2 regions of the Paenibacillus vortex V453 genome follow, and region 2 is predicted to be linked to the other one. Evidence: a T-box and tRNA genes for the amino acid it is inferred to sense, from the RefSeq annotation. Region 2 holds a T-box; the other holds one or more tRNA genes.
What was found. The T-box of region 2 lies ahead of PVOR_RS08615 (arginine--tRNA ligase). A T-box ahead of a tRNA ligase gene usually reads a tRNA of that ligase, here a tRNA-Arg.
Positions count from the first base shown of each region.

Region 1: it has a tRNA-Arg gene. The T-box ahead of PVOR_RS08615 (arginine--tRNA ligase) is inferred to sense a tRNA for this amino acid. The anticodon was not compared.

Region 1 covers NZ_ADHJ01000006.1:67,479-75,738, reverse strand. The annotation lists gene tpiA (triose-phosphate isomerase) at 1-292, opposite strand, end outside; gene PVOR_RS02965 (phosphoglycerate kinase) at 369-1,550, opposite strand; gene gap (type I glyceraldehyde-3-phosphate dehydrogenase) at 1,744-2,748, opposite strand; gene PVOR_RS02955 (sugar-binding transcriptional regulator) at 2,858-3,901, opposite strand; tRNA gene PVOR_RS02950 (tRNA-Arg) at 4,272-4,346, shown strand; gene clpP (ATP-dependent Clp endopeptidase proteolytic subunit ClpP) at 4,507-5,103, shown strand; gene PVOR_RS31275 (hypothetical protein) at 5,459-5,686, opposite strand; gene PVOR_RS02940 (PdaC/SigV domain-containing protein) at 5,773-6,846, opposite strand; gene PVOR_RS02935 (ABC transporter substrate-binding protein) at 7,459-8,260, opposite strand, start outside.
Region 2 covers NZ_ADHJ01000014.1:380,324-385,157, reverse strand. The annotation lists gene PVOR_RS08630 (acetyltransferase) at 112-579, opposite strand; gene PVOR_RS08625 (EamA family transporter) at 706-1,134, shown strand; gene PVOR_RS08620 (class I SAM-dependent methyltransferase) at 1,270-2,034, shown strand; T-box leader at 2,092-2,316, shown strand; partial or broken gene PVOR_RS08615 (arginine--tRNA ligase) at 2,379-4,243, shown strand; gene PVOR_RS08610 (hypothetical protein) at 4,342-4,782, opposite strand.

The sequences.
Region 1 (8,260 bases), on a different contig from region 2:
GACGCTCGGAATGTCCGATAATGACATAATCCACGCCCAGATCCTTCAGCATCAAACCGCTGATTTCGCCTGTAAAGGCACCATTATCTTCAAAATGAAGATTTTGTGCACCAATTTTGATGTTCGTGCCCTTTGCAGCTTCAACCAGAGCAGGAAGAGTGGTGAACGGCGCGCAAATTACGCTTTCCACGCCTTCAACTTCTGCTTTGCCTTTTACATCTTCGAAAAATGCGGTTGCTTCCGGAACAGTTTTGAACATCTTCCAGTTACCCGCTATGATAGGTGTTCTCACACGATTCACTCCTTTATTCCCCCCGAAGAGCCGGGGTTCAAACTTCATCCACTTGCTACCCTCTTATATCATAAATCTATTTATCGTTCAGTGCCACAACACCAGGAAGTTCTTTGCCTTCCATGAACTCAAGAGATGCACCGCCGCCTGTGGAGATGTGGTCCATCTTGTCAGCCAGACCGAATTTCTCAGCTGCTGCAGCAGAATCGCCGCCACCGATAATCGTGTAAGCTTCCGTTTCCGCACAAGCTTGTGCAACTTCACGAGTACCGTTTGAGAACGGAGCGATTTCGAATACGCCCATAGGACCGTTCCACACGACAAGCTTCGAGTTTTTGATCACTTCTGCATACTTGGCACGAGTCTTAGGACCGATGTCAACGCCTTCCCAGTCTGCTGGAATGCCGTCGATGCCAACAATCTTTGTATTCGCATCTGCGCTGAACTCGTCCGTAACCACGATATCTTCCGGCAGGTAGAAGTTTTTACCCAGCTCTTTGGCTTTCTCGATGAAACCGAGCGCAACATCAAGCTTCTCTTTATCGAGCAGAGATTGACCGATTTCATGGCCTTGAGCTTTGAAGAACGTGTAAGCAAGTCCACCGCCGATGATGACATTGTCAGCAAGCGTAAGCAGATTGTCGATCACGTCGATTTTGTCTTTAACCTTCGATCCACCGATGATCGCGGTAAAAGGACGATCCGGATTCGAAAGGGCTTTGCCGAGAACGGACAGCTCTTTCTCCATCAACAATCCCGATACAGCCGGAAGATGATGAGCAATACCTTCTGTCGAAGCGTGCGCACGGTGAGCAGCACCAAACGCGTCGTTCACGAACAGATCAGCAAGCTCTGCGAACTGCTTCGCAAGTTCCGGATCATTCTTCTCTTCACCAGGGTAAAAACGAACATTTTCAAGCACGAGCACGTCGCCGTTTTGCAGCTGGTTTACTTGTGCTTTTACTGCTTCCCCTACCGCTTCATCCGCTTTGGCTACCGGTTTGCCGAGCAATTCGGACAAACGTTCGCTTGCCGGAGTCAGGCGCAAAGATTCAACGACCTCTCCTTTGGGACGACCCATGTGGCTGGCCAGGATAACTTTCGCTCCTTGCTCCACCAGGTAGTTGATCGTCGGCAAAGTCTCACGAATACGAGTGTCGTCTGTAATTTTACCATCTTCGAGCGGTACATTGAAATCGACGCGGACAAACACCCGTTTGCCGCTTACTTCTACATCACGTACACTTTTCTTGTTCATCTCCACGTTCCTCCTAAGAAAACTATTCTCCTCACCGACAGCATGCAGTTGCTCCCGTTTCTCTCTCTATCGTCTCACCAGCGCCCGGATATGATCTATTCTTCCCAGTGCTCTGGCATGAAACAAGTAAAAACCATGAACCAAAGAGGAGACCCGTGAACGGAACTCCTCTTCGATTGGATGGCTAGATCAATTACAGACCTTTGCTTGCGATGTAAGCAGCGAGGTCAACGACACGGTTGGAGTAGCCCCACTCGTTGTCATACCAGGAAACGACTTTCACCATGTTGTCGCCAACTACCATAGTGGAGAGCGAATCGATAGTGGAAGAAGCCGGGTCACCATTGTAGTCGCTGGATACAAGCGGCTCATCGGAGTAGTTCAAGATGCCTTTCAGTGGGCCTTCAGAAGCTTCTTTCAGCGCACCATTCACATCTTCAAGCGTAACGTTTTGGGACAGTTCTACTACGAGGTCAGTTACAGAAACGTTCTTCGTAGGTACACGCATCGACATGCCGTTCAGCTTGCCTTTCAGGTGTGGCAGTACGAGACCAACCGCTTTAGCAGCACCTGTTGTGGATGGAATGATGTTCTCAGCAGCTGCACGAGCACGACGCAGGTCTTTGTGCGGCAGATCAAGCACTTGCTGGTCATTCGTGTAAGAGTGAATAGTATTCATCATACCTTTCACGATACCGAATTTCTCGTCAAGAACCTTAGCGAAAGGAGCCAAGCAGTTCGTTGTACAAGAAGCGTTAGAGATGATGGTGTGGTTAGCAGCATCGTATTTATCTTCGTTAACGCCCATAACGATGGTGATATCCTCGTCTGTAGCCGGAGCGGAGATGATAACTTTCTTAGCGCCGCCTTTCAAGTGAGCGGAAGCTTTGTCTTTCGCTGTGAAAATACCAGTGGATTCTACAACGATTTCTACGCCGTACTCAGCCCAAGGCAATGCTTCAGGGTTACGCTCAGCGAATACTTTCACTTCGCGGCCGTTTACCACAAGTGCGCCTTCTTTAGCTTCTACTTGTGCGTCAAGTCTGCCGTGAGTTGTGTCATATTTCAAAAGGTGTGCCAGTGTTTTCACGTCCGTCAAATCGTTGATTGCCACGATTTCAACTTCGCTGTTGTTCAGCGCAGCGCGGAACACGTTACGTCCAATACGTCCAAAACCGTTAATACCTACTTTAACCATGAGTAGTTCCCTCCATATTTGTAAAATTTATATATTCAAGATTGACCATAAGATCAATCAAGACAACAAGGTTTATAAAAACTGTGCTGCTCTAAATTTCTGGACTCAATCAAATGGCGGCATCGATTTCCTTCTCAAGCTCCAACGCTGCCGCTTCATCCGTCACGAGGATGTCCTCATGTCCGAATTTCAGCACGGCGTGAATCGCTTTGCCCTTGCCTTGGCCGCCGGCAATGCCGATGATCGTCTCTGTTCGCATAATGTCCTCAAGCCGAAGTCCGAGGGTAAGCATCTTATGCACAACTTCGCCTTCTTCGCTGAAATAATAGCCGAATGATTCAGCAATCGCGCCATCTGCCTGCAAGTTCTGAATGGAGCCTTCATCCAGCTTGCGTCGTCTCGCCATCTCCATCGCGTCGCCGATGCCGTGTATAATGACCCGGCAGCGCCGAATTACATCCACAATCTCCTGGATATGCTGATCCTGAACAAGAGACTGATAAGCATCCTCGCTTAGCAGATCAGGCACATGGAGCAAACGGTATTCAGCCCCAACACGCTTTGCCATCTTGGAAGCAATGGTGTTCGCTTGAATCTCCATGCTCTCTCCGAGGCCTCCGCGCGCAGGCACAAACCACGTGCTTCTGAGCGGTCCGCCACCAGGCAATGATGACATCTGCTCCGCCACTTCAGCGAGTGTAGAGCCGCCTGTTACGGCGATTGTATCTCCATCCTCCACAAAACTGAGCAGCGTCCTTGCGCCGGCCCGGCCAAGCTCACGTTTGACTTCCGGAGATGACTCACTGTCACCGGGAATAATGACCACTTTACGAAGCCCATAAGCCTGACGGATCTTCTCCTCCAGCTCAACCAGTCCGAACAACTCATTCATGACCGGTTCAAGTTCCTCAACCAAGCATAATCCTGCACTGCTGATTCGCATGCCAAGCGTCTCAATCTCGATCAGCCCCTGCGCTTTCAGAAGATCAGTCTCTGCCCTGAGGACACGCTCGGTCATCGAGAGTGATGAAGCCAGCGTTCTTCGGCCAACCATTCCGGACAACTTGATCTGATGAAGGATGGAATACCTTCGTTTAAGAGTGTTCATCAGATCCGGCAGAAGTTGCTCTTGTATTTCTAATAGGTTACGCATGCATTCCACTCCTGCAAACTTCGTCTCGGCTCTCCTCTATCGGGCCGTAAAATGTCCCAGTTAAACTTTTTGAGTCCCACCTTTATTCTAACCAATAATCACGCCCGTTGCAAGTGTCCGAAAGTATATTTCTCTGCCCCAGCCATTCTTATACATTATGGCCAAATGCAAGCTTGTCTATATAGTAGGAACAAAGTTTTGTCCGCTATTGTATTTTCGAAATAGATGCGGTATAATCAACTTCGTTGCTAATTTTTTAGATATCAGAAAGTATATACATCGCAGAGTCAGCTTCCTGATATCGCAAGAAAATCTACCGCTAAACGCGGTCTGTCTTCTTTGAATGTACGTCGATAGACCTTTTTATTATGCGCCCGTGGTCCAATGGATATGACGTAGGCCTCCGGAGCCTGAGATCGAGGTTCGATTCCTCGCGGGCGCGCCATTTTCACTTTTTCTATATACTGTTTACCCTAAAGTGCCCATGACGGCTCTTTTTTTTACCCAATAGTTTGACTTTCTTTGACTTTTTGATTTAAATTGTTTATCATGTGGGTAATACGGTAACAGTATTTATATGAGGTACTTAAGAGGAGGTTTTCCACGTGAGTTTTATACCTATGGTCGTTGAACAAAGCAACCGCGGTGAGCGGGCGTACGACATCTATTCCAGATTGCTGAAAGACCGCATTATCTTCCTCGGCTCCGACGTAAATGACGTGGTCGCCAATTCCATCATTGCCCAAATGCTGTTCTTGTCGGCTGAGGATCCCGAGAAGGATATTCATCTTTACATCAACAGCCCAGGCGGTTCCATTACCGCAGGTATGGCGATATTCGATACGATGCAGTTCATCAAGCCGGACGTTTCGACGATCTGTGTCGGCATGGCTGCTTCCATGGGCGCATTCCTGCTGAATGCAGGCGCTAAAGGCAAACGTTATGGTCTGCCTAACAGCGAGATCATGATTCACCAGCCGCTCGGCGGCGCACAAGGTCAGGCCACGGATATCGAGATCCGTGCTCGCCGCATCCTCAAGATGCGCGACAAGCTGAACCGCATCCTGTCCGATCGTACCGGCCAACCGCTGGAGCGCATTGAGAAGGATACCGATCGTGACTACTTCATGACGGCTGATGAAGCCAAGGAATATGGTCTTATCGATCAAGTACTGGAAAATACACCACCGCAGGGACTATAAAAGAATGCAAGCAAAGGGCAGGCGCCGTTATCCGGTGCCTGCCCTTTCTTATCCTCTGGATTCATTGAAAACTTCGAGTACTAAATCGTGAGAGTATCCCCTCCGGTCGCTGTTGAAATCGGGAAACATGAATGAACAGATAAGGAGGTTTCCCGATTTCAAAGGCGAACGCGATGCTCCTCCGAGGATACTCTCACTTCGGTACGACTCTTTTCAATAAAACATAAAGAAGGTAAGACCATCCCCCTCCTAAAAGACCTGCCTTAACTTGTGGGGAGTGGGATAGAGGAAAACCTATGTAGGGTTTCTTGCTTGGGTAATTGGGTGCGTAAGGCCAATGATGCGCTCCCCTCACTCACTGCTTCCATAAACGGGTGGCATCCGATATCGCATAGGGCGGCTTATGGCATTTTACCCCCGGACCATGCACCGTACGCACAGAGAGCAGTGCGCACGATGTACAAGCCATATAAGTCAACATCGAGGCAAGCCTCTCGATAAACATAAAAATCCCCTGAGCATAAGGAGCGGGAGAATGCTCCACGCCCGTTATCAAGGGATTTTTCGCAACTAGTTCCAACACAGTGTTACATCAGGACAACATCATGTATCTAAACAAGCTATAGTATTAAAAATGATTTCAGCTAATACAAACTGATTGATCGAGTCTTACTTCCATTCCTTCAGCTTGAACTCAAACTCAGGGAATCCATAGGCATACGCCGTGTACTCATAAAGCTGGAAGTACAGTACCGCCGCGTTATCCTTCACATAGAAGTCGGCATCGGCAGGCACTCCCTCAAAACCGCCGAGATAACCTCCCTCTTTCTTCAGCTTGCTCAGCACAAGGTTGTTCATCTTCTGCTTGTTCTTGCCCTGCATGTTGATGAAATCGCCCAGCTTCATTTGCTTGCCGTCCTTCAGTGAGAAGGTGAAGCTCTTGCGGAAGGTCATGCCATGAGCACCGCCCGTGTACGAATAATCGTACGCCGTAATGCTCAGGATGCCATCCTGATTGTAATGAACTACATAATCACCGCTGAATTCATACGGAAAATCTGTTCCCGATGGCGGGAGTGTGCCCACATTTCCTTCAGCGCCCGTGATGACGCCGGATGCATTTTCTTTTAGCACTTTGTTGATCTCTGCCTGCACCTCAGCATTACCGAGGCCACTGATAACCGGATAATTCACAACGGCATCAACGCCTTGAATTTTCTTTTTCAGCGCAGTCGATTTGATTTGAATGTCGTTTTGCTTTTTCTGCGTCATGCTGAGTGTTTTCAAGGAAGGATTCCACTGTCCCTGAACTCCCATATATTCGCTGATCGTTTTGAACGGCATATACAGACGACCGTTGATAATCTGTCCGCCTGGCTCACCAGCATAAGCTCCGTTCACCAAAATACCGATTTCACTCGCATCATATACGACGGCGCTCAACTTGTTATATCCGTTACCCAGCGTGTAGGTCCGATTCTTCGCATCATATTTAAGAGGCATTCCCAGACCATCCCGTAAAGCGGTTGCCGGAACATAGGTTACCCCATGCAGCACGATGCCCTTCTGTGATAAGGTTTTGCCATTCCATTTCAATACAACTTCATTCTTCGACGATTTTTGACTGGCGGAAACGGATGCCTTAGAGGTGCTTGCATCGATCACCTGTCCACTCAAACCAAGACTGCCAAGCAGGACACTAGTTGCAATTAAGGATGCACATACACGAAATTTAGGATTCATATTAGAATTCCACCTTTGTTAAAATAAGTTTCCGTTAGTTGTTACTCTATTACCCTCATTCATTATAAGGAAAGCTTTCAATCTATTGGTAACAAAGTCAATGACAATTTTGACTCCATGCTAAAGGACCTATATATTCTTGCTTATCTTTGAGTATGGGCCTCGTTATACTAATGAACACAAAACAATGATGTCATGCGCCCGTAAACATGAACATTTCACGGACCCGGACAACGTAAACCAATGGAATGATAAGCAATACCCCCAAGTGCTCCTTCAATGTTTATCAACAGTAAGCGCAAGGGGCTTTTTCTGGAAAACATCCAGTCACAACCACTGCAAATATATAGCTAAAAGCAGCAAGCAGCCAGAGAATTCATACTGTCTTTATCCCGACTTGTTTAAACCCTTCAGAATCCATATCAAAATGGCGTATTTCCACTCTTTATATATAACAATGAAAAGGCCCCGAAAGTTATGGGAAAATTCGTATAAGCGATCTTCTACACTTATTTATAGGTCTTAAGATTCAATTTTTATAACATAAAAAAACCTGCCCCCTTGAGGGGCAGGTTTTCTATATTACAGTTAATATGAAGAAATACATATTTCTTATCGACCGCTCTTCAGCTCGGTCCACAAACGATCATAGATGGACAGGGAATCGCCGACATTGTCGAGCCATTCGGTACGACGCAGCTCCTCTTCCGTCAGGTTGATCATGGTATTGGCGCGATATTCCTCGCTATGGAATTCCATCGCTTTGGTGTTCGGATTGCTGTATCCGATAAATTCATAGTTCTTGGCGCTGACTTCAGGCTCCAGCATGAAGTTAATGAATTTCTCGGCGAGCTCCTTATTCTTCGCACCTTTAGGAATCGCGTAGTTGTCCGAGAAGATGGTCGCTCCTTCTTCAGGCACGACATATGCCACATCCGGATTCTCCGCCGCGATAAACGCCGCATCTCCGGACCAAACCGTAGCAATCCAGCCTTCTTCCTGAATCATTTTCTGCTTGATATTATCCGTATCAAATGCAAGCACGTTAGGCAGCAGCGTCTTCAGCTCATCAGATGCAGCGATAATCTCCGCTTCATCCTTACTGCTGTTGGATTTCCCCTGCTTCTTAAGTGCCATGCCAATCATCTCGCGGTTGTCATCCAGAAGCAGGACTTTGCCCTTGTATTCCGGGTTCCAGAGATCTCCCCAGCTTTTGATCTCGTCTATCACGTACTTCTTGTTATATGCAATTCCCGTTACACCGGACGTGTAAACGATCGAATATTTATTGCCCGGGTCATAAGAAGGATCTTTAAACGTATCCGTAATATTGACGAAGTTCGGGATATTATTCATCTCAAGCGGCTCAAGCAGCTCCGATTCAATCATGGTTTTCACCATATAATCGGACGGC
Region 2 (4,834 bases):
TAGCGGACACCACAGCCGTTATTTAGCAATTTAACAGGCAAATCACCCTCTTTTGGCGTTTATAACGGCCCTCAGGTCCGTTAGCATATCTGTTAGAGCTTTTTCACCATATTAGCGGCTTCTGAGTCCGTTATGGCGACCCAGCTCCATATGAATCAGTGGATACGGCTTGCCTGCACCATCCAGTTCCGAGCGGCCCGTCTGCACAAAACCGTATTTTTTGTAAAAAGCGTGGGCTCCGGCGTTCTGTTCATTTACATCGACAGTAAGTTTATCCCCCTTCAACGATTCGGCATGCCGAATCAATTGGCTCCCCGCTCCTCGCCCATGATGCTGTGGATCCACAAACAACATTTCGATTTTCGAGCCGTCCAGGCCCATAAATCCAACGGGCTTGAAATCCTTGTTCAAGCACACCCATAACTCCACAGCTCGAAGTGCTCCATTTTTCACCATTTTATAATAAAAACGGAGATCCTCCTCTGTAAGGAAATCATGCGTGCTGCACACAGCGCGATGCCACAGCTCCACTAATTGATCATGATATTCTTCTTTATAAGCAACAATATGACCCGTCATCCGAAATTCAACCCCTTCTCAGGAAAATCACTAGGTAAATGTAATGATATTGTACAAATCACTCCATACTATTATATAGAAATCCTTAATAGTATTCAGGTCTTTATCGTTCAGGAGGGATATAGGATGCCATTATGGCTTATGTACGCACTGCTGTCGGCGGCCACCGCTGCACTTGTCGCTATTTTCGGCAAAATCGGCCTGCAAAATATCGATGCCAATTCAGCCACTGCCATTCGATCTGTCATCATGGCACTGTTCCTGCTGGGCGTGGTGGCCGTTCAGGGTAAATTTTCCGAGCTCGGGGAAATCCTCGTGCAGAAGAAAGCCTTAAGCTTCATTGTGCTAAGCGGAATTGCAGGAGCCATGTCCTGGCTGTTTTATTTTTTGGCACTGAAATACGGTAAGGTATCGCAGGTCGGGCCCATCGATAAATTAAGCGTGGTCATCGCCGTGATTCTTGCCTTTTTGTTTCTTGGAGAGAAAATATCCTGGATTAACGTGATCGGCGTCGCACTCATTGCTGTTGGTGCCCTGCTCGTTGCCGTAAAATAAAGCCGCTTATCAGGCGGTTTTTCTCATGATCCACTCATAGATAGAACCTATTGAATCTATCACATTTATATATTTCTAATTATAAACAAAACCTGTCACAATGAGGTTATTCATAAAAAAGGGGGGAGTCTTACGATGTCGGAGCAAATATGGAAGCCTCGGGATTACGATCGGCAGTTGTCGTTTGTTTCAGCTTATGGAAAAGGTTTGGCAGAGCTTCTGGCGCCTCGAGCCGGCGAGCGGATTCTCGACCTTGGGTGCGGGACCGGTGATTTGGCTTATGAAATATCTACGGCCGGTGCATACGTGACCGGTATGGACTCAGCCGTGGAGATGATTGAGCAGGCCCAAACTAAGTATAAAAGCCTTGCATTCCGCGTTGGAAATGGCGAAAACTTCACGGTCGAAGCACCTTATGATGCTGTCTTCTCCAATGCGGCGCTGCACTGGATGAAGAATGCTGCAGGTGCAGTCCGCTCTGTGCATGGCGCACTAAGGAGCGGCGGCCGATTCGTCGCCGAATTTGGAGGACAAGGCAATATTGAAACGATCTATGAAGCCCTAAGAACTGTATTCGCCGACCATTATGGAATCGATGCGGACACACGAAATCCGTGGTATTTTCCTAGTGTGGCAGAATATGCGACTCTGCTGGAAGCCCAAGGGTTCCGGGTCCGTATGGCACATCATTATGACCGTCCTACCAAGCTGTCTGAGGGCAAGGAGGGGGTTCGGTATTGGCTCCTGCATTTTGGCGATCATTTCTTTACCGGATTTACAGCTGAAGAAAGGGAGCATGCAATTGCCCGCATCAGCCAAATAAGCTACGACACGCTCTGGCATGAGGATGCCTACTACGCAGATTATAAGCGCTTGCGTATCATTGCGGAGAAGCTTTAACAATTTTATGGTTGATTTTCTAAATAGATTGGTTATAATATGAAAAACTTGAAAATGTGATTTTCGTTGATTGGGAGAGTAACTGCTTCAGACTTTAGTCCAAGCGAGCCGGGAGGGTGGAAACCGGTACAAAGTCGGCCGTGAAACGGACCCAGGAGATGGTCTTCCGAATTGAAGGATTGTAGGAAGCCCCGGCTTACACCGTTATTGTATGAAGGTGGTTGAACCCTTGCCGGTTTAACAACAAGAGTGGTACCGCGAGCACAAGTCCTCGTCTCTTTATTGAGATGAGGGCTTTTTTTATTTTTCCGAGGTATTCTTATTTTTTCAAAGGGGGATTTACCGTGTTAAGTCAATTAATGATTACCAGTGTTCAACAAGCAGCAATCCAGGTGTGTGACTCTTTCGGCATCAAGCTGCCGGAATCCATCCCAGTCCGGGTCGAGCAGCCCTCCAGCATGGAGCACGGGGATTATGCAACCAACATCGCAATGCAGCTTGCCAAGCTGCTTCGTAAGGCTCCCCTGCACATTGCCGAGTTAATTAAAACAGAGCTTGAGCAGGATGTTCCCTTCAAACAACTGGTCTTTGCCACGGAGGTCGTGGCTCCAGGTTTTATCAATCTGCACATCGACTGGGAAGCGTGGGCCAACCACCCATTTGAACTGCCGCCGGCGACCCATGAAAAGATTGTTATCGAGCACACCTCCATCAATCCGAACAAATCTGCGCATATCGGTCATTTACGGAATTCCTGTATCGGGGATACGCTGGTCCGGCTGATGAGAAAGCTTGGCTATAAGGTGGAGGCGCATAATTATATCGACGATCTTGGCAATCAGCTGGCGGATACGGTTGTTGGAATGCTCCATACCCCGCTGTCCAAGGAACATGCCAGATTCGGTGATTACTGCTGGGATGTGTATTCGAGCACGAATAAAGCATACGAAAGAGAACCTGCACTGGTTCAACATCGGACGGAAGTTCTCCACGCATTGGAGGAGGGACATCAGAATCTTTCCTGGATCGGATTGCTCGTAGCTGAAAGAATCGTTAAAGAGCATCTTGAAGAAATAGAAGCAGTTTGGCATTGGATACGACCTTCTGGTATGGGAGAGCAGCATTGTCAGAGAGGGATTTTGGGATTCCGCCTTCGAATTGTTGAAGAACACCTCGCTGTTCCATCAGGAAACCGAGGGTAAGCTGGCAGGCTGCTGGGTGCTCAAACAATTAGGGGGAGATAAGGCAGACGATCCCGATTCCGAGCACAGCATGGACAAAGTGCTGGTACGCTCTAATGGCATTTTGACTTACACCGCCAAAGATATTGCTTATCATTTGTGGAAATACGGACTGCTCTCCAATGATTTTGTATATACAAAATTCGACCGAAGATGTTTGGACCACGAGCACTCAGGGTGAACAGCAGGCATATGGCAAAGCCGATATGGTTATCAATGTCATTGATTACAGGCAGCAGTACCCACAGCTGATGGTGAAGCAGGCACTGGAAGGCTTGGGATTCAACGAAGAAGCCCTGAACCTTCGACATGTCAGTTACGGCGTGGTTTCACTCAGTCCTTCGGCAGCAGCGGATCTTGGAATCGACACTTCCGACGGAAAGGCGTCCTATGCCATGTCCGGACGTCAAGGGATCGGGATCAAAATTACCGAGCTTATCCAGCAAGTAGCCAATGTCATCGAAGAGACCCGTTCGGATAAAAACGGATTGTCCAGCCATGCGATAGCAGCAGCCTCCATCCGTTACTATCTGCTTCGCTTTGCACTGCAAACCGAGGTTGTGTTCGATCTGAAACAGGCCACGGAAATTTCGGGAAATACGGGAGTCTACCTGCTCTATTCCTACGCGCGTGCACTTAGTGTTCTCAATAAAGCGCAGGATGCCGGTGTCTTGTCCTCTATGCCTGCTCACTTCCCTGACATGGAAAAAGCAGAGCATGCGCTGCTGAGGCATATCAGCACCTGGCATGATACCCTTTATGCTGCCGGACGAGAGCTATCCCCAAGCGCCATCTGCAACTTCGCGTATGAGCTGTGCTCCTTGTTCAACAATTTTTATTCGGCATGTCCGATTCTGAAAGCCGAGGCAGACGTACAGCGTTTCCGGATATGGCTCACTTCGCTGTTTAAGGATACCCTTGGCGAAGCTTTGGAAGTGTTGGGATTGCCAACGCCGAGCCGGATGTAAAGGAAACTCTGTGGGAGGTTCCTGAATGCAGCTGTAGTTTCTTTAAAAAAGCCGCCCATTCTTATTCAACAAGAATAAGAATGGGCGGCTTTTTTCCTTTATTGCAGCCCTCTGACGGTCAGTCTGACCTGAACTCCATCCGTTGCTGGCTCTTCCCGAAGAGTCCAGTTGACAGCCAGTGCCTCCTTCAAGCGAGCCAACTGCTCCTCCTTGAGCTTTAACCCCTCAATGATTCCCTCACCCACACGGAAGTCGGATTCCGAGCTGAGGTGAAAGGTTTCCTCCAGCCATATTTTCAGACCGTTTCGGGTATTAAACGTAATTTTGTAGCCCTCGATAACGGCTTTTTCCAAATCTTCCCCATGCTCTCCCGCATAGGCGAACAGTTCCCCGTAATGAAAATGACCATTCTGAGCAATCTGAAATCTCTCATTCTCTCCCGAGCGTACTGCCTCCAGCAATTCAGAGGAGGTGAGTCCCGATTTTCTGGCGTGCTCCAATAAGATAGCGGTATTCTGTGATATTTTAGTAAGCTGCATGCTTGATGCCTCCTCAATATATATACGAAAATATTTTTTCTTCTATTATAAG